DNA from 2 places in the Clostridium sp. LIBA-8841 genome. Region 2 is predicted to be linked to the other one. Evidence: predicted binding sites of a transcription regulator. Region 2 holds the regulator's gene; the other holds the start of a gene.
The links. Region 2 encodes HrcA, which represses chaperone genes, less so after heat shock. Its sites were predicted from a motif close to TGTTAGCACTCNNNNNNNNNGAGTGCTAACA; they were not measured.

Region 1: a site for HrcA is predicted at 8,368-8,398, ahead of groES (co-chaperone GroES). Genes of this name have one in related genera too.

What each region holds. Positions count from the first base shown of each region.
Region 1 is NZ_CM173488.1:3,406,424-3,422,797, reverse strand. It holds gene AC2A4K_RS15170 (electron transfer flavoprotein subunit beta/FixA family protein) at 1-609, shown strand, start outside; gene AC2A4K_RS15165 (electron transfer flavoprotein subunit alpha/FixB family protein) at 631-1,638, shown strand; gene AC2A4K_RS15160 (3-hydroxybutyryl-CoA dehydrogenase) at 1,752-2,600, shown strand; gene AC2A4K_RS15155 (ABC transporter ATP-binding protein) at 2,850-4,550, shown strand; gene AC2A4K_RS15150 (signal peptidase I) at 4,762-5,262, shown strand; gene AC2A4K_RS15145 (C-GCAxxG-C-C family protein) at 5,527-5,931, shown strand; gene AC2A4K_RS15140 (DNA-3-methyladenine glycosylase family protein) at 5,949-6,887, shown strand; gene AC2A4K_RS15135 (HNH endonuclease) at 6,966-7,271, opposite strand; gene AC2A4K_RS15130 (TIGR01906 family membrane protein) at 7,400-8,056, opposite strand; gene groES (co-chaperone GroES) at 8,438-8,722, shown strand; gene groL (chaperonin GroEL) at 8,779-10,398, shown strand; gene AC2A4K_RS15115 (type II secretion system protein) at 11,070-11,498, shown strand; gene AC2A4K_RS15110 (prepilin peptidase) at 11,752-12,495, shown strand; gene AC2A4K_RS15105 (GspE/PulE family protein) at 12,527-14,218, shown strand; gene AC2A4K_RS15100 (type II secretion system F family protein) at 14,246-15,451, shown strand; gene AC2A4K_RS15095 (prepilin-type N-terminal cleavage/methylation domain-containing protein) at 15,471-15,962, shown strand; gene AC2A4K_RS15090 (prepilin-type N-terminal cleavage/methylation domain-containing protein) at 16,110-16,374, shown strand, end outside.
Region 2 is NZ_CM173488.1:3,103,862-3,120,235, reverse strand. It holds gene AC2A4K_RS13720 (stage II sporulation protein P) at 1-593, shown strand, start outside; gene AC2A4K_RS13715 (hypothetical protein) at 648-1,010, shown strand; gene lepA (translation elongation factor 4) at 1,128-2,930, shown strand; gene AC2A4K_RS13705 (hypothetical protein) at 3,185-3,454, shown strand; gene hemW (radical SAM family heme chaperone HemW) at 3,770-4,906, shown strand; gene hrcA (heat-inducible transcriptional repressor HrcA) at 5,099-6,118, shown strand; gene grpE (nucleotide exchange factor GrpE) at 6,149-6,775, shown strand; gene dnaK (molecular chaperone DnaK) at 6,828-8,699, shown strand; gene dnaJ (molecular chaperone DnaJ) at 8,813-9,979, shown strand; gene AC2A4K_RS13675 (ABC transporter ATP-binding protein) at 10,417-11,109, shown strand; gene AC2A4K_RS13670 (hypothetical protein) at 11,102-11,908, shown strand; gene AC2A4K_RS13665 (hypothetical protein) at 11,926-13,101, shown strand; gene AC2A4K_RS13660 (ABC transporter ATP-binding protein) at 13,118-13,813, shown strand; gene AC2A4K_RS13655 (hypothetical protein) at 13,800-14,624, shown strand; gene AC2A4K_RS13650 (hypothetical protein) at 14,638-15,804, shown strand; gene AC2A4K_RS13645 (GntR family transcriptional regulator) at 15,807-16,163, shown strand; gene AC2A4K_RS13640 (VanZ family protein) at 16,318-16,374, shown strand, end outside.

The DNA of each region.
Region 1 (16,374 bases), 300 kb from region 2:
GTAATAAGTATGGGACCACCTCAAGCTAAGAGTGCTTTAAGAGAAGCTTTATGTATGGGAGCTAACAAAGCAATTCTTATAACTGATAGAGCATTTGCAGGGGCTGATACTTTAGCTACTTCAAAAGCTTTAGCAGGAGCAATAAAGAAATTAGAATATGACATAATATTCGCAGGAAGACAAGCTATTGATGGAGATACTGCACAGGTTGGACCAGAAATAGCTGAGCATTTAAATATTCCTCAAGTAACTTACGTTCAAGGTGTTAAAGTTGAAGAAGATGGATTATTAATAAATAGAGCTTTAGAAGATGGATATGAATTAATAAAAGTTGATGCTCCAGTACTTTTAACTGCTATAAAAGAGTTAAATGAGCCAAGATACATGAATGTTAAAAACATATTTGAAACATCTGATGATGAAATCTTAGTATGGTCAGCTGATGACATAGATGTAGACAAAGCTGAATTAGGATTAAAAGGATCTCCAACAAAAGTTAAGAGATCAATGACTAAAGAAGCTAAAGGTGCAGGAGAAATAGTTAAAGAATCACCTAAAGATTCAGTTACTTATGTACTAGGCAAATTAAAAGAAAAACACTACATCTAAGGATTATGGGAGGTATTTAAGATGAATAAAGCAGATTTCAATGGCGTTTGGGTTTTTGCAGAGCAAAGAGAAGGTCAATTACAAAAAGTTTCATTAGAATTATTAGGTGAAGGTAGAAAAATCGCTGATAAATTAGGATCAAAATTAACAGCGTTATTAATAGGAAATAAAGTTGAAGGTTTAGTTGAAGATTTATCAAGACATGGTGCTGATGAAGTACTAGTTGTTGATTCTCCAGAATTAGAGCATTACACAACTGACGGATATACTAAAGCTATATGTGAGTTAGCTAAGGCTAAAAAACCAAATATAATCTTTATAGGAGCAACATTCATAGGAAGAGACTTAGGTCCAAGAGTTGCTGCTAGATTAGAAACAGGTTTAACTGCTGACTGTACATCTTTAGATGTTGATGTTGAAAGTGGAGATTTATTAGCAACAAGACCAGCATTCGGTGGTAACTTAATGGCTACAATCGTATGTCCAGATCACAGACCTCAAATGGCTACAGTAAGACCAGGAGTTTTCGAAAAACTTCCACTAGGAGAAAATGATGCAACTGTAGAAAATGTTGAAATAGAATTTAATGCTAACGATATAAGAACAAAAATAGTTGAAATAGTTAAAGAACACAAAGATATCGTAGATATCTCAGAAGCTAACGTATTAGTTGCTGGTGGTAGAGGTGTTGGTTCAGAAGAAAACTTCAAAATGCTTAAGGAATTAGCAGAAGTTATGAACGGATCAATAGCAGCTTCAAGAGCAGCAGTAGAAAAAGGATGGGTAGATAAAGATTACCAAGTTGGACAAACAGGAAAAACTGTTAGACCAAACATATATGTAGCTTGTGGTATCTCAGGAGCTATACAACATGCTGCTGGTATGCAAGAATCAGATATGATAATAGCTATCAACAAAGATGCTAATGCTCCAATAATGAAAATTGCTGACTATGCAATAGTTGGAGATGTAAATAAAGTTGTTCCAGAATTTATAGCTCAATTAAAAGCTATGAAAGAGGAAGCTTAATTAAAAGGTAATATAACAAGGGTAAACTTATAAAATTTTTCAATTAATGGTGTAGGACTTTTCTGAGAAATCAGAAAAGTCCAATTAAAGAGAGTATTTAGGAGGAACTTAATATGGAAAAGATTTTTGTAATTGGTGCAGGTACAATGGGTGCTGGAATAGTTCAAGCATTCGCACAAAAAGGATATGAAGTTATCGTTAGAGATATCAAAGACGAGTTTGTTGATAGAGGAATAGCTGGAATCAATAAAGGTCTTACTAAATTAGTTTCTAAAGGAAAAATAACTGAAGAAGATAAAGAAGCGGTATTATCAAAAATCACTGGAACTACTGATTTAGGAATGGCTGCTGATTGTGACTTAGTTATAGAAGCTGCAGTAGAAAACATGGAAATCAAAAAGCAAATATTTGCTGAGTTAGATAAGATATGTAAAGAAGAAACTATATTAGCTTCAAATACATCTTCATTATCAATAACAGAAGTAGCTTCAGCTACAAACAGACCTGATAGAGTTATAGGAATGCATTTCTTTAATCCTGCAACAATAATGAAACTTGTTGAAGTAATAAGAGGTATGGCTACTTCACAAGAAACTTTTGACAAAGTAAAAGCTATGTCAGAAGCTATAGGAAAGACTCCAGTAGAAGTTGCTGAAGCACCAGGATTTGTAGTTAATAGAATACTTATTCCTATGATAAATGAAGCTGTTGAAATATATTCAGAAGGAATAGCTTCAGTTGAAGATATAGATACTTCAATGAAATTAGGAGCTAATCATCCAATGGGACCTTTAGCCTTAGGTGATTTAATAGGATTAGATGTTTGCTTAGCTATCATGGACGTATTATTCAAAGAAACTGGAGATAGTAAATATAGAGCTAGCAGTCTTTTAAGAAAATATGTTAGAGCTGGATGGTTAGGTAGAAAAACTGGTAGAGGATTCTACAACTACAATGTATAGAATTGAAATTTAAAAAAGTTTATAAAAATTAAATAATTTATATTATAAATATTTATTATAATAATTGCATAAATAGTTTTATAGTGTGATATTTATATGATTAAAATTTAGTTGAGTTATGCAAAAGAGGTTGATATTTTATCAACCTCTTTTTAGTTATTTTTTAGTTGATTTAATTTAAAAAATTCATTATAATTAGAGGAATGAAAATAAATATTAATTAATAACGTATATCATTAAGGGGGAAATATGTTAAAAAAATTTATACAATATTATAAACCATATAAAAAATTATTTATTTTAGATTTATTAGCAGCCTTTTTAGTTGCTGCTTGTGATTTAGTTTATCCTATGATTACAAGAAATATAATCAACAACGTTATTCCAAATAAACAAATAAGGTTGTTGTTTGTTTTTGCTACGGTGCTTACTTTGATATTCTTAGTTAAAGCAGGTTTAAACTACTTTATGCAATATTGGGGGCATGTAGTTGGTGTAAGAATGCAAGCAGATATGAGAAGAGATTTGTTTGAAAAATTACAAGACATGCCTAATAAATATTTTGATAATAATAAAACAGGGGTTCTTATGTCTAGAATAGTAAATGATCTTTTAGACATATCAGAATTGGCACACCATGGTCCAGAAGATTTATTTATATCAATAGTTATGTTATTTGGATCATTTATAATTTTATGTACAATAAATATACCTTTAACAATTATTACTTTTGCTCTTTTACCATTTTTAATTTTCTATACTATTAGAAAGAAAAATAAAATGAGGGAAGCATTTAAAGATACTAGAGTTAAAACTGGAGAAGTAAATGCTACTATAGAAAATAGTATTTCAGGTGTAAAAGTTACTAAATCATTTGGTAATAAGACTTATGAGATGGATAAGTTTGATAAGAGTAATAATATATTTAAAAAGGCAAGAGAACATGCATATAAAGCCATGGCTGAGTATTTTTCAGGAATGTTTTTCCTTATAGATATGCTTGAACTTATAGTATTAATAGCAGCTGGATATTTCACTTATTTAGGAAAAATAAATCTTGGGGATTTTGCAGCATATTTACTATATATAAAGATGTTTTTACAACCTATTAGAAAACTTATAAATTTCAATGAAATGTTCCAAAATGGGATGTCTGGTTTTGAAAGATATGAAGAAATTATGGGCGAAGAAAATGAAAAAGAAATTCCTAACGCAAAGGAACTTAAAGATGTAAAAGGGAAAATTTCAATAAAAGATGTTACTTTTAGATATGATAATAAGGAAAGTATACTAGAAAACTTTAATTTAGACATTAAAGCTGGTAAAATGGTTGCTTTAGTTGGTCCTTCAGGTGGAGGAAAAACAACAGTATGTAATCTTATTCCTAGATTTTATGACTATGAAAGTGGAAAGATATTTATAGATGATGTAGATATAAGCACTGTTACTTTAAAATCTTTAAGAGAAAACATAGGAATAGTTCAACAAGATGTATTCTTATTTACTGGAACTATAAAAGAAAATATAATGTATGGAAATCCTAAAGCAACTGAGGAAGAAGTTATAGAAGCAGCTAAAAATGCTTGTCTACATGACTTCATAATGGGATTAGAAGATGGATATGATACATTTATAGGAGAAAGAGGAGTTAAGCTTTCTGGTGGTCAAAAGCAAAGAATAGCAATAGCTAGAGTATTTTTAAAGAATCCTGCAATATTAATCTTAGATGAGGCTACTTCAGCTTTAGATAATGTTACTGAATATGAAATACAAAAAGCCTTAGAAGAATTAAGTAAGGATAGAACAACTCTTGTAGTTGCGCATAGACTTTCAACTGTTAAAAATTCTGATGAAATAATTGTGTTAACAGACAAGGGGATAGAAGAGAGAGGAAATCATGAAGAACTTATAAAACTTGGAGGAGTTTATAGTCACCTTCATAACCTATAGAATATTTGTTTTAGAATTGGTTGTATCAAAACTTTATTTAAAGTTACTTTTGATACAACCAATTTATATTTTAGAAGTATTTTAAAATATAAATTAAAAAAATATATTTGAAGAATTAAATACTAATAAAAAGTCATATTTTACATAATATTTGAATATAAATATAATAGGGCAATTGTATCTATATTTAATATTTAGTAAGGGTGAGTTTATGAGTAATAAAAAGATAGGTAATACAATATATTATATAGTTGTAGGTATGTTAGTTCTTATATTAATAAACAACTTTATGAGCAAGTCAGATGCAATATTTAAGGCTGTTGGGTTTAGAACATATTCAATATTAAGTGGAAGCATGGAACCTGAGATTAGAACCGGAGATTTAGTTATTGTTAAAAGTGCTGAAATTAATGAAGTTGATTCTGGAGATGTAATAACTTTTAAATATGAAGGAAATATTGTTACTCATAGAATTGTAGAAGAAAATGAAGAGGGGTTAATAACAAAAGGTGATAATAACAATGCAGAGGATACTGAGATGGTTAGAGAGGAAGATTTAATAGGAAAAGTCTTATTTCATATACCATTCCTAGGATATGTTACAGTATTTTTATCAAAGCCTATAGTTATATCTGGACTTATGGTATTAATTGCAATAAGTATTCTTTGGGATACTTTTAAAGGAGATAAGAAAAAAGTATTGAAGGCTTAGTTTATAACATGGAGGGTGATTCGAAAGAACACCTATCCATGTTTTTATTTTGTTTTATATAAAAAGACTATTTATTAATAACCTTTATTAGTATAATATTATTCATATAAGGTTTTATGAATAGAATTAGATAATACTTTTAGATTTAAATTCTAACTGGTTTATCTTATAGATATATAATTTTGAAAGAGAAATTTTTTTATTTATAATAACTATAAGATAAATATTGATATAATTAATAAAACTTTATTTTGGAGGGATAATATGTTAGTTGAAAAAGCAAGAGAAAAGTGGGATAAAAAACATGATTTGAATTGCGCAGAGTGCATAATGTATGCTGCAAATGAAGAATATAATTTAAATTTATCAAAGGAAACTTTAAAAGTAATGTCATCTTTTGGTGGTGGATTAGCAATAGGAAATGTATGTGGGGCAGCAACAGGTGCAGCTGGTATTCTTGGTGTTATGTTCACAGAGGATAGAGGACATCAAAGTCCTCAAACAAGAGCTTTCACAAAAGAGTTTATGGAAAAATTTTATGATAGATTAGGCGAATATAATTGTACTGAGTTAAAAGCTAAATATAAAAAAGACGATGATAGAAGATGCATAGTTATGATAGAGACTGCATCTGAAGTTTTAGATGAAATCGTAAGAAGAGAAAGATAGAAAGATAGGTGAAATAAATGGATTTTAAAAGTGTAGAGTATAGAGAGGATAAAGTAATATTAAAGGATACAAAAAACTTTAATATAAAACAAGTTTTTGAATGTGGGCAGTGCTTTAGATGGGAAAGAACAGAAAGTGGTTCATACATAGGAGTTGCCTTTGGAAGAGTTATAGAAGTTGCTCAAGAAGGTGATGATGTAATAATATATAACACTAATAAAGAGGATTTTGAAAATATTTGGGTAGATTATTTCGATTTAGAAAGAGATTATTCAAAGGTTAAAGAAGCTTTATCTTGGGATGATACCTTAAAAAGTGCTGTTGAGTTTGGATATGGAATAAGAATATTAAATCAAGATCCTTTTGAATTAGTTATTTCATTTATAATATCAGCAAGAAATAGCATACCTGTAATATCAAAAACAATAAAGAAAATAAGTGAAAGATGGGGAGAAGCAATAGAATATAAAGGAAATACCTATTATGCTTTCCCAACACCAGAGAGCTTAGCTAAGGCTTCAATAGATCAAATAAGAGAAACTGGTGCATCATTTAGAAGCAAATACATATATGATACAACTCAAAAGATATATAAATGTGAATTAGCAAAAAGAGGAATACTAGAAGCACCAGAAGAAGATATAGTTGAAATATTAGAAAAATATGATTTAGAAAAGATAACTAATATGGATGTTGATGGATGCCATAAAGGCCTTCAAGAATTCATGGGAGTAGGAGCAAAGGTAGCAGATTGTATAATGCTATTCTCTATGAAGAAAAGTTCAGCTTTCCCAGTTGATGTTTGGGTTAAAAGAGCTATGATGCATTTTTATGGTGCCGATGATGCTTCATTAAATAAGATAAGAATTTTTGCAAGAGAAAGATTTGGAGAATATTCAGGATTTGCTCAACAATATTTATTCTATTATGCAAGAGAAAATGGAATAAAAATATAGTTTTTAGATCAAGTAAAAAAAGAGTAGATTAAGAGCTTTATAAACTTGGGTTTAAGGAGCTAATAATCTACTTTTTTGTTAATAACGACCTTTTTTACGAATGGCTTTTGATTGTTTTATAGTAAAGTTAGCATCACCAGGGTGTTTCTTGATGAATTTTAAGTAACGTTTTATCTTCTCTTCATCTCTAAGCCTTGGTATAGAGTAAAGTCTAGAAGCTAATTCATAATTACTATATAAAGCATGTACTTGTTTGTGACAAGGCACGCAAAGCCAAGCTGTTTCTTGAAATCTTCCTCCTTTTTGACGAGGAATTAGATGATGTTCTGTGATTGTAGGAACTTCCCTTTCACAAAGATCACATATATGAGTTTCTTTATTCATATTCATCACACCTTAAATAATAGAATACTTATAAATATTATAATATATGTATTTAAATTTTAAAAAGCCGTTACTTTAATAGTTTGAAAATTTAAGAAGAATTATTCTATAATTTAAGGAAATATAATTTATTTTGAAGAAGAAAAAATAGGTTTATTTAGGTTATAAAAGATTTTGGATATTATAGAAAACATGATTACTAAAGATATTACCAATACTGCTAAGAATAAAAAATAGGATTCAGGTAAAACATTTATTATTTGGTCTTTTTGAGGATCAAATATCCAATAATCATTATTGAAAAATATTTTATGAAATAAAGTAAATAGTTTTGAAAAGTCAAAATAAAATCCTAAGAGTATAAAAAAGCAAATAATTAAAACTTCATAGAAGAATAGATTAAATGACTTCAATAAGACTTTAACTTTAGATTTTTTTATCAATATAAATAAAATTATTCCTAATATTAGACAAATAAATCCAGCTAGATAAACAGAAGTAAAAATATTTTTGACTTCTAAAAAGTGATATTCTCCAGTAGGACTCATTTTAAAATTTTCAAATTTAAGAGTAGTTTCATATGGCGAATTCAGGTAATTGATTATATTATTATAATCATTCATAATTTGATTTTTACTAAGGTTGCTTATTGCTGGTAGACTTTTAAAATCTAGAAAAAATGAATATAGTAATGGAGAATTATTAAGTGTTATTATAACGGAAAATATTATTGAACTAATTAATAAATATAAAGAAAGTAATATATTCTTTAAGACTCTAATCATTATTTACTCCTTAAAATAAATGTTTTTAATAATTCTAGACTTTTTTATAAAATATTAATCAAAGAATACATATTTTAAGAATACATTTAGTATTAATTTATAGTGTATGGTGTATTAATAAAGAGGAACTTGTCTAGAATTAAGAAGTAAAAGGTATAATTAAATTTTAAAAGATACTTAAAGGAAAATAGAGTATATTACAGAAAATAAAAGATAATTTAAATTAAAGAGAAAAAATAATAATAACATATTGTAAATTAATAAATTTAGTTATTGAATTTACAACTGGTAAATTATATTATATTAATAAGAATTAGCACTCTTTATTGAAGAGTGCTAAAAATTGAGTAATTAATTAGCATTTTTAAGGAGGGTTTTTGAATGAATATTAAACCACTTGGAGACAGAGTTGTCATTAAAAGATTAGAAGCAGAAGAAACTACTAAAAGCGGTATAATAGTTACTGGAACTGCTAAGGAAAGACCACAGGAAGCAGAAGTTATAGCAGTAGGACCAGGAGCAATAGTAGATGGAAAAAGAACTGAAATGGAAGTTAAGGTTGGAGATAAGGTTTTATACTCTAAATACGCAGGAACAGAAGTTAAGTTTGAAGGTGAAGAATATACTATCTTAAGACAAGATGATATACTTGCAATAGTTGAATAGTTTGAAAACATATAAATGCTTTAGATATTCATAATAAATTTGGGAGGTAGATTAATATGGCTAAAACATTATTATTTGGTGAAGAAGCAAGAAGGTCTATGCAAGCAGGTGTAGATAAATTAGCTAACACTGTTAAGGTTACATTAGGACCAAAAGGAAGAAATGTTATTTTAGATAAAAAATTTGGATCACCACTTATAACAAATGATGGAGTTACTATAGCAAGAGAAATTGAACTTGAGGATGCTTACGAAAATATGGGAGCTCAACTTGTTAAAGAGGTAGCTACTAAGACTAATGATGTGGCAGGAGACGGAACAACTACAGCTACACTATTAGCTCAAGCTATCATAAGAGAAGGATTAAAAAATGTAACAGCAGGAGCAAATCCTATATTAATAAGAAATGGAATTAGGCTTGCTGTTGAGAAGGCTGTTGAAGAAATAAAGAAAATTTCTAAACCTGTTAATGGAAAAGAAGATATTGCTAGAGTTGCTGCTATATCAGCCGCTGATGAAAAAATAGGTGAATTAATAGCAGATGCTATGGAGAAGGTCGGTAACGAAGGAGTTATCACTGTAGAAGAATCTAAGTCAATGGGAACTGAGTTAGATGTAGTAGAAGGTATGCAATTTGATAGAGGCTATGTATCAGCATATATGGTAACAGATACAGAAAAAATGGAAGCTGCTTTAGATAATCCATTAGTATTAATAACTGATAAGAAAGTAAGCAATATTCAAGATTTATTACCAATACTTGAGCAAATAGTTCAAGCAGGTAGAAAGCTTTTAATAATAGCTGATGATATAGAAGGCGAAGCTATGACAACATTAGTTGTTAATAAATTAAGAGGAACATTCACTTGTGTTGCTGTTAAGGCACCAGGATTTGGAGATAGAAGAAAAGAGATGTTACAAGATATAGCTATCTTAACAGGTGGAGTTGTTGTATCTGATGAATTAGGAAGAGATTTAAAAGAAGTTACATTAGATATGCTTGGAGAAGCTGAAAGTGTTAAGGTAACTAAAGATAATACAACAATAGTTAATGGAAGAGGAAATTCAGAAGAAATTAAAAATAGAATTAATCAAATAAAAATTCAATTGGAAGAGACTACTTCTGAGTTTGATAAAGAAAAATTACAAGAAAGACTTGCTAAACTAGCTGGTGGAGTTGCGGTGGTTAAAGTTGGTGCCGCTACAGAAACTGAGCTTAAGGAAAGTAAGCTAAGAATAGAAGATGCTTTAGCGGCTACAAAGGCAGCCGTTGAAGAAGGTATCGTTCCAGGTGGTGGAACTGCTTATGTAAATGTAATAAACGAAGTTGCTAAATTAACTTCAGATGTTCAAGATGAACAGGTTGGTATAAATATAATTGTAAGAGCCTTAGAAGAACCAATGAGACAAATAGCTCACAATGGAGGTTTAGAAGGTTCAGTTATAATAGAAAAGGTTAAGAATAGTGAAGCTGGTATAGGATTTGATGCTTTAAGAGGAGAATATAAAAATATGCTTAAAGCAGGTATTGTTGACCCAACTAAGGTTACAAGATCAGCTCTTCAAAATGCATCATCAGTAGCATCAACATTCTTAACAACAGAAGCTGCTGTAGCAGATATTCCAGAAAAAGAAATGCCTCAAGGTGCAGGTATGGGAATGGACGGAATGTATTAATGAAAAAAGGGATGGCATTTGTTTGTCATCTCTTTTTTATTGTATTATTTTGAAAATAATTACATAATATACTTTTAAAGGTTTAAATGTCGAAAAATCAATTGAAAATAGCATGTAAATAATTAATTTATAAACTAATTGTTATTAAAAGTATTAATTTTAAATTTTTAATTGGTGAAAAAAATATATATTAAAAAAAACAAAAAATATTGTATTATTTTGTAGACAACTGGAAAAATATGTGTTAATATAAATACATAAGTTACAAATGATTTTTTGAAAAACAAAAGAAATAGATACACTAAAGATAAAATAATGATTAACAAATGAACTTATAAAACAAAAGATATTAAAGTTACATATGATTTGAATTTATATAATAGCTTAATGCTATTACAACAAAAGACGTTAAAGAAAAACGAAAGAAGTTATAGAGTACGTACATAAATTAGAACAAACAAATGATTTAGATATACGAAAGATTTTAAGATAACTAAGGATTTTAAATAACATAAGAAATTTAATAAACGAATGATATATAGAAAGAGATTCTTTTTAAAAGAATCTCTTTTTTTATGTATAAAAATGGTAAAAAAGTCCATAATCCTAATATAAATCTAAAGTTAAAAATTATTTAACTTTATGAAAAATATAATAGGAGGGGTACAGAAATGGTATCACTAAAAAACACAAATTTTAAAAAAGAGGAATCTAGGAAAAAAAAGAAAAAGGGATTTACTTTAATTGAGTTGACTGTTGTTTTGGCTATTATGGCAATAATCATAACAGTCATAGCTCCAAATTTTTCCTCAGTAAAAGAAGGAGCTAGAACAAAAGTTGATGAACAAAACTGTGCGGCAATTGAAAGATCAGTAGAAATGCTATTAGCAGAAGATGTTATTGAAAGTAGTACAACAAATATAAAAATTGAACCTAATGATTCAGGGGTTGAAATATCAGGAATAAGTGGCGATGGAGAGAGTAAATTACAAGAGTTGCTTGAAGATTTAGATAAACCACAAAGTGGAGACTTCTATAATGTAAATATAGAAAATGGAAGAAAAGTAAAAGCAACAACAGGAAAAACAGAATCTTTTTAAAACTTAATTAGTTACAAGTTATATTTAAAGCTTTTGATAAAACTAAGATCAAAAGCTTATTTTTATAATGTGTAATTTAATGGATTATTAAGTATTATTTAAGAATATTGTTTATAAAAAGAAAAATAGTAAATTATTCATTTAATAAGATAAAAATGTTGTTTAAAATTATTTACAAAAAAATGTATGATGTTTATAATTAATATGAAATATTAATAAATAGTTAATTTTTTTAACTAATTTTGGAGGAACTGTGTCTATAATATTTTTTTTATTTGGATTAATAATTGGAAGTTTCTTGAATGTATGTATTTTTAGAATTCCTGCAGGTGAATCTATAGCATTTCCCCCTTCACACTGTGGTACATGCAAAAGAAACTTAAAACCTATAGATTTAGTACCTGTTTTAAGTTATTTATTCTTAGGGGGAAAGTGTAGATATTGTAAAACAAAAATATCTATAAGATATCCTCTAGTAGAATTACTTACAGGTTTTTTATATTTTTGTGTATATAAATATTATGGTATATCTTTTTTGACAATTAAGTATTTAGTCTTAATTACATTTCTTATAGTAATTTCACTTATAGATTATGATACTCAAGATGTTTATGCTGTTACAATTTATCCAGCAATATTACTTGGAATCATTTTTGCATTAATAGAAAAAATTTATTTTGGAGGAAGCATTTTAAATTATTTTTTTGGGTGCTTAATAGCAAGTGGAGTGATTTTTTTAGTTAGTAAGCTAACTGGAGCTATGGGAAGTGGAGACATAGAAATACATGCTATAGCAGGAATTTTTCTAGGATGGAAATTAGCTATAATAAATATATTTTTGTCATTTATAATCGGTGGAATATTAGCTGTTTTAGAGATTGTGTTCAAGAAAAAGAAAAGAGACGATTATATAGCTTTTGGACCAGCTATCGGTATATCAACTATAATATTAATTTTTATGGGAAATATTATAATTCCAATATATTTTGGAATTTAAGTATTTACTTTAGATAAAGGAGGATATTCCTTTGGTAAGTTATCAAAAGAAGCGTTTAGGAGATATCCTAATAGAATCAGGAAAACTGACAGAAAAAGAACTAAAAGAAGCTTTAGCAATTCAGAAACAAGTTGGTAAAAGACTTGGAGAAATACTTGTTGAGCAGAATTTTGTTACTGAAGAAGACATAATAGAGGTTTTAGAAAAACAATTAAATATAGAAAAGGTGAATCTTGAAATCATAACAATAGATAGAAGAGCTATAAAGATGATTTCTGAAACTGTCTGTAGAAAACACATGATATTTCCTTATGAAATAGATGGAAATATTATAAAGGTTGCTATGGCTGATCCTTTGGATATAGTAGCAATAGATGATGTTGAGATTTCTACAGGGTTAAAGGTTAAGCCTTATATAGCTTTAAAGCAATCTATTCAAAGAGCAATAGACATATATTATTCGAATCAGAAAGTTCTTTCAGTTGCAGAAGAATTATCAAAAGTATCAGGCGAAGAGAATAATGAACTTAATTTAGATAAAATTGAGGAAATTGATAATTTAGATAATGCACCTATTGTAAAAATGATAGAGTATGTTATTAAGAATGCAGTTGAAGAAAGAGCAAGTGATATACATATTGAATCTTATGAGAATATATTAAGGATTAGATATAGGATAGATGGTAAGCTACATACTATATCAACATTGCCAGTAGATACTTTAGCGCCCTTAGTAACACGTGTTAAAATACTGGCTAACCTTGATATATCGGAAAAAAGACTTCCACAGGATGGAAGAATACTTACTAAAGTAGGAAATAAACGAATAGATTTAAGAGTATCCATTTTACCTATGATAACAGGAGAAAAGATAGTTATAAGAATAGTAAATAGAGAGAACTTTATAATAGCTAAAGAAAGTCTTGGAATGAAGAAAGATGAGCTTGATTTATTAGAAAAAATAACTAAACATTCTAATGGATTAATACTTGTTACTGGGCCTACAGGTAGTGGTAAAACAACAACTCTTTATGCTATTTTGAATGAATTGAATATAGAGAGTAAAAATATTATTACGGTAGAAGACCCGGTTGAATGTGAAATAGAAGGAGTTAACCAAGTTAATGTTAATTTAAAAGCAGGGTTAACTTTCGCAACAGGATTAAGATCAATTTTAAGACAGGACCCTGATATTATAATGATTGGAGAAATTAGAGATACTGAAACGGCTCAAATTGCTATAAGAGCAGCTATTACAGGACATTTGGTTTTATCAACTTTGCATACTAATGATGCCCCTTCTAGTATTTTAAGATTAGAAGATATGGGAGTTCAAAAGTATCTAATAGCAAATGCTATTAAAGGAGTTATAGCTCAAAGACTTGTGAGAAAAATATGTCCTAAATGTGAAGAAAAGTATGAAGCAAATTCATATGAAAAATCGATTTTAGGAATAGATAAGCATGAAAATCTAATTTTACATAAAGGAAGAGGATGTGTTTATTGCAATAACACAGGTTATGTTGGAAGAGCTGGTATATATGAAATTATGGAAATTACTAAAAAACATAGAGATGCAATTTTAAATAGTGAAGGTGCTCATGTTCTTAAAGAAATTTCTATTAGACAAGGAATGAAAACTTTAGGACAAGCTTGTAGAGATTTAGTTTTAGAAGGGGTAACTACAGTAGAAGAAATGTTAGCAGTAACTCATGATGATTAGTTTTGATAAAAGAGAAGGAGATGAATTATGGCAAATTATAAATATAAGGCTATTAATTCAGAGGGACAAAGAATAGAAGGAACACAAACTGCCGATTCTGAGAGTCAAGTTAGGGAAATTCTTTTATCTAATGAATATTATCCTTTAAGCATAGAAGTAGTTAATGTCAGAAATAAAAAACGCTTTTCTTTTAGGCATAAAGTAAAACTAAAAGATATAGCAGTGTTTTGTAGACAATTCTATGTTATGTTAGATTCTGGTTTATCCGTAGGAAAAGTTTTAAATATATTAATAGAGCAGGATGAAAATCAGAAGATGAAGGAGGCATTAATTGGAGTAAATGCTGATGTAAAAAGAGGAGAAACTCTTGCTAGTTCTATGAAAAAAAGAAAAGGTGTTTTTCCCAATTTACTTACTAGTATGGTTGATGCAGGTGAGAGAAGTGGTAATTTAGATTTGATTCTAAAGAGAATGGCAGATTATTATGAAAAAGAGAATAAGATAAGAGGAAAAATAAAAAGTGCCATGATCTATCCTATAGTTTTAGGAATTGTTGCTATCATTGCAATAACTTTTATTCTTACCTTTGTAATGCCTACTTTTATGCAAATGTTTGAAGAAAATAATGTTGAGCTTCCAGCTATAACAAAATTTGTTTTAGGAACAAGCAAAATTTTGGGGAAATATGGAATAATATTATTTTTAATTTTAGTTTTGGGGATTTATTTCCTAGGAAAATATTTTAGGAGTGAAGAAGGTCAATATAGATTAAGTATTATAAATTTAAAAATTCCAGTTATAAAAAAGCTTACTCAAAAGATAATAGTTTCTAGATTTACAAGGACTATGGGAATAGTTTCTTCAAGTGGTATGTCTTTGGTTACCTCACTTGAGATTGTGGCTTCTGTTGTGGGAAATAAGATTGCAGAAAAGGAATTATTAAGAGTTAAGGATAAGGTTGTAAGAGGGGAAAGTCTTGGAGATTCAATTATGACAATTAAAATTTTTCCACCAATGCTTGCTTCTATGGTTAAAGTTGGAGAAGAATCTGGTTCTTTAGATAGTATATTAGATAAGACGGCTGATTTTTACGATGATGAGTTAGAGAGAGGAATACAGACTGCAACAGCTTTAATAGAGCCTTTTATGATAGTTGTTATGGGAGTAATTATAGGATTCCTATTAATTTCGATATTAACGCCTATGTTTAAGATGTATAACAGTATAGGTTAAGTTTAAGGAGGCGATAGTCTTGAGTATTAATAAAAGACTAAAGAAAAAAGGCTTTACTCTTATTGAACTTATTATAGTAATAGCAATAATAGCTATTTTGGCTGCAATAGCTATATTAAACTTTTTAGCTATTCAAAGGAAGGCTAAGGTTAATGCTGATATAGCTACCGGAAAAAGTTTGTATGATATAACTACGACTTTAATAGCAGAAGGCAAATCAAAAATGCCAGAACATACTGGAACTGGTAATGATGAAAGATGGGGGTATGGTATTGATTTATCTTCTTCTTATGATCAATCAAATTTAGTGAAAGCATATTTGCAAAATGGTGAATTACCTAAACCTCAATCAGTTAGTGGAGGATATTTTTATATAAATGTTCAGTTTGAATATGAAAATGGAAAACTTAATTTAAGTAAACCAATAATAAACGTATCCATCATTAACTCTAATAATAAAACAGTAGGCGATGTATATCCCACTCAAACAGGTATTTTAAAATTAGATTAAAAACTTAGACAAGCTAAGTTTAATAGTTTATGTAGTTAAAAATAATGTACTTTGAGAGTTACATCTAACTCTGACAGTGATTTTAAAAGAAATTAATAGTCTTTTGGGCTTTTAATAGATTACATATTATTTTAAGGAGGAAAACAAATGAATACAAAAAAACAAAATAAAAAGAAAAAAGGTTTTACTTTAATTGAGTTAATTATAGTAATAGCAATAATAGCAATATTAGCAGCAATAGCAATACCTAATTTCTTATCAATACAAAGAAAAGCTAAAGTAAAGGCTGATATAGCAAGTGCTAAAACAGTATATGATGCAACATCAGCATTAATAGCAGAGGGAAAAATAGTACCAGGCTCTAAAGATGCTACAGTATTAGCAAATGTTACACCAATAGATGGAACAAAAG
Region 2 (16,374 bases):
TTATTTACCATACACATAATTCAGAGGGATATAATGAGGAAAGAACTTCAAATAATGAAGCATACAATGTTGTTGGCGTGGGATCTTTAGTAGCAAAAGAACTTGAAGAAAATTATGGAATATCAGTTATTCATGATAAAACTAATCACTCAGCAGCTTATGAGCAATCCTATAATAAATCCGGAGAAACAGTAAAAAAATACGTAGATCAATATGATGAATTTAAAATGATAATAGATATACACAGAGATTCTGTAGGAGAGCAAAATAAAAAGAATTTGACTGCTAATATAAATGGAGAAAACGTGGCTAAAGTCATGTTTGTTACAACTAAGAATAGTAAATATTATAATGATGCAGAGAGTCTAGCAAATAGATTTATAACTAGAGCTAATGAGCTTTTTCCAGATATTTTGAGAAGACAGGAAACCTATAAGTATAATAGGGGAAAGAATGCTTTTAACCAACAATACAATAAAAATTCAATGCTAATAGAGGTTGGAGCAGAAGTTAATACTTCGGAAGAGGCACAAGGCACTGCTAAATATATAGCTAGATTAATAGCAGAAGAATTAAACGGAAAAGGTGAATAAAAATAAAGTTTTTTGAACATCCTTATAGATAGTAATCTATGGGGGTGTTTTATTTTGAAAAAGTTTACAACAATGGGAATGCTTAGCTTAATATTTTTTTCTATAATTTGTTGGGGCATTATTGGAGTTAATATAGAAAATACAGAGGCTTTTAATAATCAAAATTATGAATCCAATGAACAAGTTGATTATGAAAGGATAAAAGAAGAAACAGGAATGGATTTAACTGTATTTAGTGAAGATAATAGCCCAATAAAAATATACGAAAATAAAGATGAATTTTATTTGGTTTTTAAAGAACATACTTTAAACCTAAATAAAGGATTTGTAGGGAATATATTGATTGGAACTTTTAATTTGATGAATAATTTAATAAATAATATTAATCAATTCATAGAAAACAATATAATAATGTAAATCAAGTATATTGACAGTTTAATGGCACATTGTGATATAATGTAACTTGACTTATTCTACAATGTGGGGGTGAAAACTGTTCAAGAACTTTAGACAGTTTGGAGAGCAGGTTTAGATATGGATAAAAAGAAGTATATAAGAAACTTTTCAATCGTAGCGCATATAGATCATGGTAAATCAACATTAGCAGATAGACTTTTAGAGAAAACTGGTACATTAACTCAAAGAGAAATGGAACAGCAAGTACTAGATACTATGGAGCTAGAAAAAGAAAGAGGAATTACAATAAAGTCTCAGGCAGCAAGACTTATCTATAAGAGAGATAACGGAGAAGAATATATATTAAATCTTATAGATACTCCAGGTCACGTAGACTTTACATATGAGGTTTCAAGAAGTTTAGCAGCTTGTGAAGGTGCAATACTTGTTGTAGATGCAACTCAAGGAATACAAGCTCAAACTTTAGCAAACTGTTACTTAGCATTAGATAATGACTTAGAAATAGTTCCTGTTATAAATAAGGTTGATTTAGCTAGTGCTAGACCAGATGAAATAAAGCAAGAAATAGAAGATGTTATAGGAATAGAAGCAGAGGATGCACCTTTAGTATCAGCAAAAACAGGATTAAACATAGAAGATGTTTTAGAAGAAATAGTAGAGAAGGTTCCAGCACCATCAGGTGATGAAAATGCTCCTCTTAAAGCTTTAATCTTTGATTCTTACTATGATAGTTATAAAGGTGTTGTTTGTCATGTTAGAGTTATAGATGGTGAAGTTAAACCAGGTACAAAAGTAAAATTGATGTCAACAGGTAAAGTTTATGAGGTAGTTGAAACAGGGGTGTTCACACCCGCTTTAATGCCTTTAAAAGAAGGATTAAGTGCAGGCGAAGTTGGATATATAACAGCTTCAATTAAGAATGTTAGGGATGCCAGAGTTGGGGATACTGTGACAGAGGCGGCAAGACCAACAGAAAAAGCATTACCAGGATATAAACCTGCTATACCAATGGTTTATTCTGGTATATACCCAGTTGATGGAGCTAAATACGAAGAGTTAAAAGAAGCTTTAGAAAAGCTTCAAATAAATGATGCTGCATTATCATTTGAGCCAGAAACTTCAGTAGCTTTAGGTTTTGGTTTTAGATGTGGATTCCTAGGATTATTACACATGGAAATAATTCAAGAGAGAGTTGAAAGAGAATTTAACTTAGATATAATCACAACTGCACCATCAGTTATATACAAGGTAACTAAAACAAATGGAGAGTCATTTGATTTAACAAACCCAACAAATCTTCCTCCAATGACAGAGATAGAATATATGGAAGAACCTGTTGTTAAGGCTTCAATTATTACTCCAACTGATTATACAGGAGCCGTAATGGAATTATGCCAAGACAGAAGAGGTAAATTCATAGATATGCAATACTTAGAGGAAACAAGGGTTGTTATTCATTATGAAATACCATTAAATGAAATAGTATATGACTTCTTCGATACTCTTAAATCAAAAACAAGAGGATACGCTTCATTAGATTATGAATTAAAAGGATATGAGCAATCAAAACTTGTTAAGTTAGATATATTATTAAATGGAGATAACGTAGATGCTTTATCTATGATAGTTCCAGAAGTTAAGGCTTACCAAAGAGGTAGAGCTATAGCTGAAAAACTTAAGGAAATTATTCCAAGACACATGTTTGAAGTTCCAATTCAAGCAGCTGTAGGTTCAAAAATCATAGCTAGAGAAACAGTTAAGGCTATGAGAAAAGACGTATTAGCTAAGTGTTATGGTGGAGATATTTCAAGAAAGAAAAAACTTCTTGAAAAGCAAAAAGAAGGTAAGAAGAGAATGAGACAATTAGGAACAGTTGAAGTTCCACAAGAAGCATTTATGTCAGTTTTAAAAGTTGACTAATTAGCTTTTAAATATTAACAAAGAGGTAGTGTTTGATACTATTAAGTATCAATGCTACCTTTTTTTATGTTTAGTTCTGTTTTAGATGAATTTTGATTTTAAAGAAATTAGGATTAATAACATTAATTTTATAATGACTTTTAGTAAGAAATTCATAAAATAAATATTTTTTTTATTTAGTCATTAAAGAGAAATCCCTTCAATATATTTATAGTAAATTAATAAAACTTATGTAGAGAAGGGGAGTTGTTCTTATGTTACAAGCAAATAAAAGAGATGTTAGAGTTAAGTGTAGAAAATTTAGAAATGCTGGAAAAGCAACTGGTGTTATAAATAGAAAAAATGGAGAAAATATTTCCGTAAGTCTTAAAATTTCTGATTTAGATAAGTTTTTAGCTAAATATGGAGATCATAGTAATGTTGATATAAATTTAGAAGGCGAAATAATAAAAACTTCTATTATAGAAGTTCAAAGAGATTTATTAATTCATAATGCTATAAACATAAATTTAAGAGAAATATAAAAATAAGTTTAAATATATTTTAAGACTTGAACTTGTTTAGATAAATATTGATTTTTAGCTTAAAATGTAGTTTGAATTAAAAATTAAATTGCGTTTATATGAATGTTTTAAGAAGCTTATGAACAAAATTTAAAATAAGTAATTTTGTATTATGAAAGTATCATATAAAAGTCATGAGTTTATTCACTCGTGACTTTTTTTGTTGTAATATGAAAGTAGACTAAAGAACTTATATATTAATTAAATTGAAAACCAAATAATAGTAGAGACTTTAGTTTGGATTTTTTATTTATTTTAAGATGGAGGTAATTAACCATGGATAAAATTTCTTTATATATACACATTCCTTTCTGTGCACAAAAGTGTCTTTATTGTGATTTCCCTTCTTTTGCAAGAAAAGATCATTTAAGAAAAGAATACATAGATGCATTGAATAAGGAAATAATAAAATTTAAAGAAAAATATAGTAATTTAGAAATAAATACTATATTTATTGGTGGAGGAACACCAAGTGTTCTTGAATCAAAGGAGTTAGAAACTTTATTAAGTGAAATAGCAAAACTTAATATATCAAAGGATGTTGAATTTTCTATGGAATGTAATCCTGGTAATTTAACAGAAGAAAAATTAAATGTAATGAAAAAATATGGTGTTAATAGAATTAGTATGGGTCTTCAAGCAAAGCAAGATAGTCTTTTAAAAGGATTAGGAAGGATACATAACTATGAAACCTTTAAAGAGAATTTTCTTTTAGCTAAAAAAGTAGGGTTTAACAACATAAATGTCGATTTAATGTTTGGCTTACCAAATCAAAAAGTAAATGAATGGGAAGAGACTTTAAGAGAAATAATATCTTTAGAGCCAGCACATATATCAGCATATAGTTTAATCATAGAAGAAGGAACTGCTTTTTATAATCTTTATGAAAATGATAAGTTAAAGCTTCCAAGTGAGGAAGAGGAAAGAAAAATGTATCATTTAGCAAAAACTATTTTAGAGGAAAACGGATTTAAACAATATGAAATTTCTAATTATGCTAAAAGAAGAATGGAGTGTAGACATAACTTAGCCTATTGGAATATGGATAATTGGATTGGTTTAGGATCAGCAGCAGCTTCTTATATTAATGGCGAAAGAATTAAAAATCTAAGTAGTGTAGAAGAATATATAAAAGCAATGAATGAAAAAGGAGAAGCTATAGAGGAAGTAATAACTAATTCTAAAAATGATGATATGGAAGAATTTATGTTTATGGGACTTAGAAAGATTAATGGAATAAAGGAAAGTGAATTTGAAGAAAGATTTAATATGAATATAAATGATGTTTATGGAGAAATAATAAGTAAGTATGAGGATAAAAATCTATTAATAAGAGATTCAGGAAGTATTTATCTTAGTCAAAAAGGAATAGAACTTTCAAATATAATAATGGCTGATTTCTTATTTGAATAGTTTAAAAGTTAACTTAGAAAAAAGAAGAAATTGAAAGGAAATTAAAGATAATAAAAACTAAATATTAGTAAATAAATAATTTTTAAATTAAATGATAAAAAATGGGATTGACAAAAAACTTGAGAGGTAATATATTAATAGTGTACTAGTTAGCACTCATTAATAGTGAGTGCTAATAAAGAGGTGAGATTAGTGATAGATGATAGAAAGCTTCAAATATTAAGGGCTATAATTCAAGACTATATATCTACTGGAGAGCCTGTAGGTTCGAGAACTATCGCTAAAAAGTATAATCTTGGAGTAAGTTCAGCTACCATAAGGAATGAAATGGCTGACTTAGAAGAAATGGGATTTTTAGAACAGCCTCATACTTCGGCAGGAAGAATTCCATCAAGCAGAGGATATAGATTATATGTTGATAGAATGGTTGAATTCGAAAGATTATCTTCTGAAGAGGAATTGCTTATTAGAAGTTCAATAATAGATGGTACCTTGTACGAAGTTGATAAGATAATCAAACAAACTAGTGCTCTTCTATCGGAACTTACTAAAATGACTTGTATAGTTAAAGCACCTTCAGTTCATAAGAGTTTTATAAAATCAATTCAACTTTTAAAAGTTGATGATGTAAGTATATTATGTGTTTTAGTAACTGATAATGGTGTAATAAGAAATACAGTTATAAAAGTAAAAAGTGTTCCTTTATCTGAAGAACTTATTAAAATTAGTAAGATAATAACTGAAAGGCTTAAGAACCTTACTATTGAGCAAATAAACCTAGAGGTTATAAGTAATCTCAATAAAGCTTTAGAAGGATATGAAGATATAGTGAATGCAGTTCTGCCAGCTCTTTATGAAAGCTTGAAAGACGATGGAACATCTGAAGTGTTCTTAGAGGGAACAATTAATATATTTAATTATCCTGAATATAATAATATTCATAAAGCAAAAGAGATTTTAGAGCTTTTACATGATAAAAAGTGTATTTCAGAACTTATAAGTGATAGCGATGATATGACTATTAAAATAGGTGATGAAATATTTGTACCAGAAGCAAAAGAATGCTCTATAATATCAGCTGGATATCATGTAGGAGATAAATCATTAGGTACTATAGCTTTAATAGGTCCTAGAAGAATAAATTATTCTAAAGTATTATCAATCATGACTGAGGTTATGAAAGAATTAAATGAAACTTTAAAGAATAAGTAAAGTAAAAAAAGAGAAGAGGTGGGCTGATTTATGGAGGATAACAAAGAGTTTGACGAAAAGTTAAAGGAAAATATCCAAGAAGAATTCGATAATGAAAATAAAAAAGAAGATCCTAGTGTAGATAAAGAAGTAGAAGAAGTTTCAGAAGAGATTAAGGCTGATGAAAAAGTTATTGATTTTGAAGAATTAAAGGCTTTAAAGGAAGAAAATAATATGTTTAAAAATAAAACTAAAAAGTTAGAAAATGAATTAGAGGCCTTAAAAGATAGATTATTAAGAATTTCTGCAGAATATGAAAACTACAGAAAGAGAACTGATAAAGAAAAAGAAAGAATATACACTGATGCTTGTGAAGATGTTTTAATAAAAATGCTTCCAGTATTAGATAACTTAGAAAGAGCATTAGCTGTAGATGGCTCAGTTGAAGACCTTAAAAAAGGTGTTGAAATGACAGTAAGACAATTTGAAGATGCTTTAGAAAAACTTCAAGTTGAAGAAATACCTACAGAAGGAGCTTTTGATCCAGAGTTACATCAAGCAATGATGGTTGTGGATCAAGAAGGTTCTGAGCCAAATCAAGTGGCTCAAGTATTCCAAAAAGGATACAAGAGAGGGGATAAGGTTATCAGACATTCAATGGTAACTGTAACTAAATAATTAAGCATATAATCAGAATTAATATATAAAATTGTTAGAGGAGGAATTAACAATGAGTGATGTAAGAACAAGTAAAATAATTGGTATAGATTTAGGAACTACAAATTCATGCGTAGCTGTTATGGAAGGTGGAGAACCAGTAGTTATAACTAACTCAGAAGGGGCTAGAACTACTCCATCAGTAGTTTCATTCCAAGCAAATGGAGAAAGATTAGTAGGACAGGTTGCTAAAAGACAGGCAATAACAAATCCTGATAAAACAATAATGTCAATAAAAAGACATATGGGAACTGACTACAAAGTTAACATAGATGGTAAAGAATATACTCCACAAGAAATATCAGCAATGGTACTTCAAAAATTAAAAGCTGATGCTGAAGCTTACTTAGGAGAAAAAGTAACAAAAGCTGTTATTACAGTTCCAGCTTACTTCAATGATGCTGAAAGACAAGCAACTAAGGATGCTGGTAGAATAGCTGGATTAGAAGTTTTAAGAATAATAAACGAACCAACAGCAGCTTCATTAGCTTATGGTTTAGATAAAATGGATAGCAATCACAAAATCTTAGTATATGACCTAGGTGGTGGTACTTTCGACGTATCTATCTTAGACTTAGGAGATGGAGTATTTGAAGTTGTATCAACAAACGGAGATGCTAGATTAGGTGGAGATGACTTCGACCAAAGAATTATAGACTATATAGCTGAAGACTTTAAAGCACAAAATGGAATTGATTTAAGACAAGATAAAATGGCTCTTCAAAGATTAAAAGAAGCAGCTGAAAAAGCTAAAATTGAGTTATCATCATCAACTCAAACATTAATTAACTTACCATTCATCACTGCTGATGCAACTGGTCCAAAGCATATAGATATGACATTAACTAGAGCTAAATTCAATGAATTAACTCATGATTTAGTTGAAAGAACAATAAATATAATGAAAGAAGCTTTAAAATCAGGAAATGTATCATTAAATGATATAGATAAAATAATCTTAGTTGGTGGATCAACTAGAATACCTGCAGTTCAAGAAGCTGTTAAAAACTTCACTGGAAAAGAACCTTCAAAAGGAGTTAACCCAGATGAATGTGTAGCAATGGGTGCTGCAATCCAAGCTGGTGTATTAACTGGTGATGTTAAAGACGTATTATTACTAGATGTTACTCCATTAACATTAGGAATTGAGACTTTAGGAGGAGTTGCTACTCCATTAATCGAAAGAAACTCAACTATCCCAACTAAGAAAAGCCAAACTTTCTCAACTGCTGCAGATAACCAAACATCAGTTGAAATTCACGTAGTACAAGGTGAAAGACAAATGGCGGCTGACAACAAGACTTTAGGTAGATTTACATTATCAGGAATCGCACCAGCACCAAGAGGAATTCCTCAAATCGAAGTTACTTTCGATATAGATGCTAACGGTATAGTTAAGGTTTCAGCAACTGATAAAGCTACTGGAAAAGAAGCTAATATTACAATCACAGCTTCAACTAACTTAAGCGACTCAGAAATAGATAAAGCTGTTAAAGAAGCTGAACAATTCGCTGAAGAAGATAAGAAGAGAAAAGAAGCTATAGAAGTTAAAAATACTGCTGAGCAAACAGTTTACCAAACTGAAAAAACTTTAAATGAACTTGGAGACAAAGTTTCAGCTGAAGAAAAAGCAGAAATAGAAGCTAAAATAGAAGAAGTTAAAAAAGTTAAAGATGGTGATGATATCCCAGCTATACAAAATGCTATAGAAGCTTTAACTCAAGCATTCTACAAAGTATCAGAAAAATTATACCAACAAAATGGTGGATCAGAAGGCCAAGGATTCGATCCAAACAACATGGGTGGAGCTAATGCAGGTGCTGGAGCTACAAACAATGATGACAATGTTGTAGATGCTGACTTCGAAGTTCAAGATGATAAATAATAATTAAAACTATCACAAGACTTAAAGCTTTGATATAATATAAAAAGAATTAATAGAGGGAAGGCTCAATAGTCTTCCCTTTTTACAAGTAAAATTATAGGTGGTGAATAACAGTGGCTAAAAGAGATTATTATGAAGTGCTTGGTCTTCAAAAAGGTGCTTCAGATGATGAAATAAAAAAAGCTTTTAGAAAAATGGCTATGAAATATCACCCGGATAGAAATCCTGGAGATAAGGAAGCTGAGGAAAAATTCAAAGAAGTAAATGAAGCTTATGATGTATTAAAAGATCCTGATAAAAAAGCTAAATATGATCAATTTGGTCATGCAGCCTTTGATGGAAGTGCTGGATACGGTGGTGGCGGATTTGGTGGATTCGATGCTGGCGGATTCGATTTCTCAGAAATGGGCGGATTTGGAGACATATTTGAATCATTCTTTGGCGGCGGATTCGGTGGTGGCGGATCAGCTAGAAGAAAAAATGCTCCACAAAGAGGTGCTGATTTAGAGTATAGATTAAATATAACTTTTGAAGAAGCTGTATTTGGATGTGAAAAAGAAATATCAATAACTAGAACTGAAACTTGTGAAACTTGTCATGGTACAGGGGCTAAACAAGGTACATCTCCTAAAACTTGTCCAAAATGTAATGGTTCAGGTCAGATAAGAGTTCAAAGACAAACTCCATTAGGAAGTTTTGTTTCTACAACAACTTGTGACCAATGTGGTGGAACAGGTAAGATAATAGAAGATCCATGTCCAGATTGTAAAGGAAAAGGAACTGTTAGAAAGACTAGAAAGATAACAGTTAAGATACCAGCAGGTGTAGATACTGGTAATATCATACCTTTAAGAGGACAAGGTGAACAAGGATTAAATAATGGTCCTGCAGGAGATTTATATATAAGAGTAAATGTTGCTCCATCTAAGATATTTAGAAGAGAAGGTTCAGATATTTACTATGATTATAAGATAAGTATGGCTAAGGCTGCTTTAGGAACAGAAATAACAGTTCCTACAGTTGACGGAAATGTTAAGTACAAGGTTCCAGCAGGTACTCAACCTGGAACTAAGTTTAGATTAAAAGGAAAAGGTGTTCCTCATGTTAATGGTGGGGGAAGAGGAAATCAATACGTTCATATGGTAGTAGAGGTTCCAAAACACTTAAATAAAGAACAAGAAGAAGCATTAAAAGAATTCATGAGAGCGTCAGGAGAATCAGTTGACGATATAGATGAAAAAGATGAAGGTTTCTTCTCAAAATTTAAAAAGAAAAAATAATAAGTTTTAAACACTCTAGTATTATAGCTAGAGTGTTTTTTTACGTTGTTTTAGATTATCAATGATTTAAATTTAGTTATTTATACATATAGTTTAATTTAAAAAAACTCATGATTGGATTATAAAGATTTTAAAGTTAGTATATTGAAATTATTAAATTAAACTTTAATAAGAATGTGTTTAAACAGAAAAATATTTATAAGGTAATATTTAATGTTTTAATGAAAGGTGAAAATAGAATAATAATTAAAATAATATTTTGAATATAGCAGTAAATCAATACTATTAAAAGTTATATTTCGGTGAAAATACAAAAAAAGTAAAATATATCATTTACAAGGATGTGTACTAATGCTATAATACACTTAAGGTTAGTGTATTAATGAAGTAATACACAGATACAAATAAATTAAATTAGTGGTTTTAGGGGTGAAAATATGATAGAAGTTACTGAAATTAGTAAAAGTTTTAGACGTAAAAAGGTTTTAGATAGTATTTCTTTTAAACTAAATAGGGGAGAAATCACAGCTTTACTAGGAATAAATGGAGTTGGAAAATCTACAACATTAAAAATTATTATGGGACTTATTAAGCAAGATAGTGGAAGTGTTTTAATTGATGGAGAAGAATTAACTTATAAAAATTTAGATAAATTATCTTTCGTTCCAGATGTGAAAAATATTTTCAAAGGAATGAAGATAATAGAAAGTTTCGAATATATGGAGTGTTTTTATGATAAATGGGATAGTAAAAAAGCTCATGAAATGCTAGAAAAATTTGAATTAAATAAGGAAGATAAGATAGATAGATTGTCAAAAGGAAATTTAGCAAAAGTAAAAATAATTTTGGGTTTTGCGCAAGGTGCAGAATATATTCTTATGGACGAGCCTTTTTCAGGAATTGACATTTTTACTAGGGAAGATATTTTAGAGTGTTTAATAAATTATATCAATGAGAACAAGGGGATTCTTATAACTACCCACGAAATTTCCGAAATAGAAGGGGTAGCAGATAGAGTAATACTTCTTAATGAAGGAGATATAAAAGAAGATTTTTATGTTGAAGATATGAAATATAGTGAAGGAGTTTCTTTAATTGATAAGATGAGAGAGGTGTTTTTAGATGAGTAAGAAAAAAAATAAATTTCTTTCCTTGCTTCAATATGAAGCTTCTAGAAATTTTAAGGTAATAGCCTTAAATGTTTTAATAACAATGGTTATAACAATAGCTCTTTATTATATAGAGAGCTTGGCTGTTGTAGGTAGTTATGAGAATAATGTTTTATTTCAAGGGGTTATTTATGATATGGCTATAAGGCCTTTAGGTATGAACCGTGGGAAAACATATATCTTCTTTTTAGAAATATTATTAATTATTATATTTTCTATATTTATTTGGGCTAGAGAATTTTATTCTGAAAATAAAACAATATATAGATCATTAAGTTTACCAATTAAAAAGTGTAATTTAATTTTAAGTAAAAGTTTAGTTGTATTACTTTTCTTCGGAATGTTTCTATTAGGACAATTTTTATCAATAATTATTAATTGGCTTATGTTAAAAATAAAGCTTGGAAGTAATTTTAATATAGAATTAAATGTTTTAACTGAAGCACTATTTAATAATATTAGTTATGGTTTTATTTCAATGGATATGGTCAATTTAACAGTTATGATTATTTTTATATTTTTAATAAGTCTAATTGGAGCCTTAGCTGTATTTTTAAAACAAAGTTTTGGAATAAAGGGGATAGTATACTGGATCATATATGTAATCATAACAATATTTATTTTTTTCTATGTTCCAGTAACAAAATTACATCTCTTTGCTATAGAATTCCTTTTATTATATACAATAGGTCTTTTAATTTATATTGGAATTACATTTATGTTAAATAATTACTTAATAAATAAAAAGATTAATGTTTAGAAAGAGGGAGAGATAGTATGAATAAGAAGTTTTCAAATATAATTTTTATTAGTGCTTTAGCTATACTTGCTATAATTTTAGGCATTAATATTATAAATGGGTTTAGAAATATAGAAGTTAAAGATATATATGGGAATAGGTCAGAATTAGGAGATGTTAGCTTTTCTGTTAAAAAGAATTTAGGGAGTTTTTTTTATAAAGATTATAATATTGGAGCAGATTCCATAAATTCTAAAATGATGTTTGTTGATGAAAGTGATCAAGGAGTGGATTTTTATAAAAACAAGGATGCTTTAAGAGGTATCTTCATTAGTAGCTCTAACTCATATGAAGGAAAGGATTATTTAGCTGTTGTAAATACAAAGTATGAAACAAATATATTAGAGCTTGTACTTAAAGATAAAAAAACTGGAGAGGTTAAAAAAACATCTATTGAAAATGATGGAGGGTCAAACATTTTAGCTGTTTATGGAGAAAAAGATAAAATAAAAATATTGATGCCTGAAAGTGATAGTAAATATTCATGCCCTTTAGTTATAAAACAATATAATTTTGAAACAAAAGTTTTTAATGAGGTTGAGAAATTTGGAAGTTATTCTGAAAAGATGGGATTAGAATATAAGGACGGAGATAATTTTTATATTGGAAAAATAATTAGGAATTATGATGAGAAAAAAAACATTGAAGAGATTACTGATTTAAATATTTATAAAGTTAATTTAAAGGATAATTCATTTAAAGATTATGATGTAAGAAAAATATTAGAAGAAAATAAAATAGATTTAAATGGGATAGCATTAGAGTCAGTAGAATGCGATGGAAAGTCAATTTGTGTGAAAATGTCAGATTCAACGGAGTTAGAAAAGACATTTAATGATGAAGAAAAAATGAAAAAATATAGGGGGATTAAATCAGAAGTTCCAAGAGTATATTCAGTAGCTACTATTAATTTAGAAAACCTTACTGTTGATTATTATAAAAATGTTATAAATGAAAATGAGATTGAAGAATATGTAGGTAGAGAAACTCAACCAATGTATTTAAAGGTACTTAATAATAAATTATATTTTTTATCAAGTGTAGAAAATAGCAGTTTATCAATTATTGGAGTTGTAGATTTATCAAATAGTAATTTAATTTATTTAGGTGAAATGAATAATGTTAGGTTAAATGGATTTAATGATAAAAATTAAGAAGAGAGGTGAAAAAATGCTTGAGGTTAAAGATATAACAAAAAAATTTAGACGAAAAGAAGTTTTAAATAATATTTCATTCCAAGCTAAAAAGGGAGAAATAACAGCTCTTCTTGGAATAAATGGAGTAGGGAAATCAACATTATTAAAAATAATTATGGGACTCGTTAAAGAAAACAGTGGAGAAATTCTTTTTGACGGAGAAAAGAGAAGTTATAAAACTTATGAAAAAATAGCCTTTGTACCAGATGTTATTAATACTTATGGTGGAATGAAAATAAAAGATGCTTTTGAATATATGAGTGTAATGTATGAAAGATGGGATATGGCTAAGGCTTATGAAATGCTAAAGGATTTTAAGCTTAATGAAGAAGATAAAATAAATCATCTTTCTAAAGGTAATATAGCTAGGGTTAAAATAATTTTAGGATTTGTAAGAAATCCAGATTATTTGTTGTTAGATGAACCTTTTTCTGGAATAGACGTATTCACAAGGGAGAAATTCATAGCATCACTTATTTCATATATGAATGAAGATATAGGTATTATATTAACTACACATGAAATAAAAGAGGTAGAAAATGTGGTTGATAAGGTTGTTTTCTTAAGCAATGGAAAAATTAAATGTGAATTTTATGTGGAAGATATTAGAGCAGAGGGCTTATCTTTAGTTGATAAAATAAGGGAGGTGCATAAAGGTGGTAAAAAGTGATTTTAAAAGGTTTTCTTATCTTTTAAATTCTCAAATAATAAGAGATTTGAAAATAACTCTAGGAATAGCTATAGGACTAATGATGTTAAATATCATTTGGTTTATCTATAATTTAAATGGGTATTTAGATGGGTTTTTAAAAAAAATAGAAAATTCTACAGAGATATTAAATGGTGGAGTTAATACATTTTCATCATTTAATATTAGTCATAATAGAATGGCTATATTTTTCACATTAATTTTATTAATATGTTTTTGTTTGTATTGTTGTTACTTATGGTTTAGAGAATTTTGGGGAGAGAATAAAAGTGCATATACTCTTTTGAATTTACCTATTTCTCAAAAATTAATTGTTTTATATAAGGTTTTAGCAGCAATGTTTTTCTATATATCTTTAGTGTTTTTTCAAATAGTAGCTGTTATTATAGAATATTTTATTTTTAATGTTAAGTTTCCAAAGGAATTTTTGAAACATGAGAGTATTAAGGAATTAATAATATATTCAAAAATAAATTTTAGATATATTATTCCAGATGATTATTTAAATATTATTTGGCTTATTGTGAGCATAGTAGCATTAATTTTAGTAGCATTTTTGTTTTCGCTTTTGACAAAGAGCTTTGGAATAAAAGGAGGAATCTTAGGAGCTATAATAGGGTGTTCTTTAATATTTATTTATTATGTATTACCGAGCATTATAAGATTATATTCTGTTGAAAGATTCTTTTGGATGATAGGAACAAGTATAGTTTATATAATTATTGGATGGTTTGGTTCAAATTATTTGTTAAAGAACAAGGTTCATGTGTAGGTGAGGTGAGTGTATGAAAAAGAGAGTACCGATAATTTGTACTATAATATTTTTATTGGGTATATTTACCTGGTCAGGTATAACTATAGAAGCTAATGAAAGTAGTATTAAGTTTTCTAATTTATATGGAGAAAGAAGTGAATTAGGAGATGTTCAGTTTAATTTAGCAAAAGACAAAGGAGTAAGAGTAGAAAATCTAACTGTTGATAGTAATGATGTGAAAAAAGAAACTTCGTTTTTTGAAAGTGGATTTAATGGAATAAATTCTAGTGTTAATGTATTAGAAGATAAAAAGTTCTTTAGAGGATTACTTGTTATACCTGAAACTTTTTATGAAGATAATGAGGTTATGGTTGATGTTACAGATCAATCTTATGGTGTTGATCCACATTTAAAAGTAAGGATTAAGGATAAAAAAACTAATACTTATGAAAATTTTCAGGTTGAAAATAAAACAAACTTAAATCAAGATTACAGAATAAATGGAATTTCTTATAAGGATGGTAAAATAAATATTCTTTTTATGAAAAATACTTCTAATGAAACTATGATTATATTTGGTGAAATTAATATAGATAGCAAAGAACTTGAAGTATCAGAACCTATGAGTTTAAATAAAGAATTAGATCTGGACAATTCGTATATATTTAATGGTAATCATTTCGAATATAGTGATAATATTTATTTTGAAGTATTTGAAGATGAAAAAAATAAAAATACTATTTTAGAAGGAGTACTAGAAATAGATTTAAATACTAAAGAAATAAATATTTATAAACCAGATGAGAAAATAAATAATGAAATTAAGGAAATCTATAAAGATGGCGATAAGGGACAATCATATATTCAAGATGAAAATATATATTTTTCTTTCTACGATAGTGACAGAAGTAGCGTATCAATATTAAACTTTAATTTTAATACTAAGAAATTTACTTTTTATAAAAATCTTATAGAAAAAGATAGATTTGAAAGATATGGTGTAAGCTTTAGTGATATAAGTAATATTCTTATAAGTGGAGATAAAGTATTTTTAAATTTAACAGATTTTAATGAGGATAATTTAATTTATTATAAGGGGTATATAAGTGTTGTTGATATAAATAGTAAAAATCCACTTTATATAGGAGAATATGAGGATGGAGTAGTAAATAGCATTAAGGTGATAGGAGGTAAGTAAAAATGTTTTTTGAAGTAAATGATAGGGAACCAATTTATCTCCAAATAATAAGACATATAAAACAATCTTTAGTTATAGGGAATTTAAAACCAGGGGAGCATATACCATCAAGAAGGGAGCTTGCAGAGATGTTAAAAGTAAATCCAAATACAGTTCAAAGGGCGTATAGAGACATGGAAACTATGGGGCTTATAGAAACCGTGAGAAATAAACCAAGTACTATAACAGAGGATGAGGGAATTTTAAAGAACATAAGAAAAGAACTAGTAGAGGATGCCTTAGATGGATTTATAGAAAGCATGAAAGCTATAAAATTAACTAAAGAAGAAGTTTTAGAGATTATTAAAGAGAGATATTAAAAATTGAAGTGAAAAACTATAAATAGGTTTTAGAACTTTGTATGTTTTTTAACCTATTTATAGTTTGTTTTATTAACTTTAATTAATCTATAAAAAGATTTGTAAATATTTATTTAAGAAAGTTTTTTTATTATTAGTAAGTGGGTGAGTTCAAGTGAAAAAGAGAGTAATTAACTTTTTATTTGTAATAAGTTTTATATTCTATATTTTA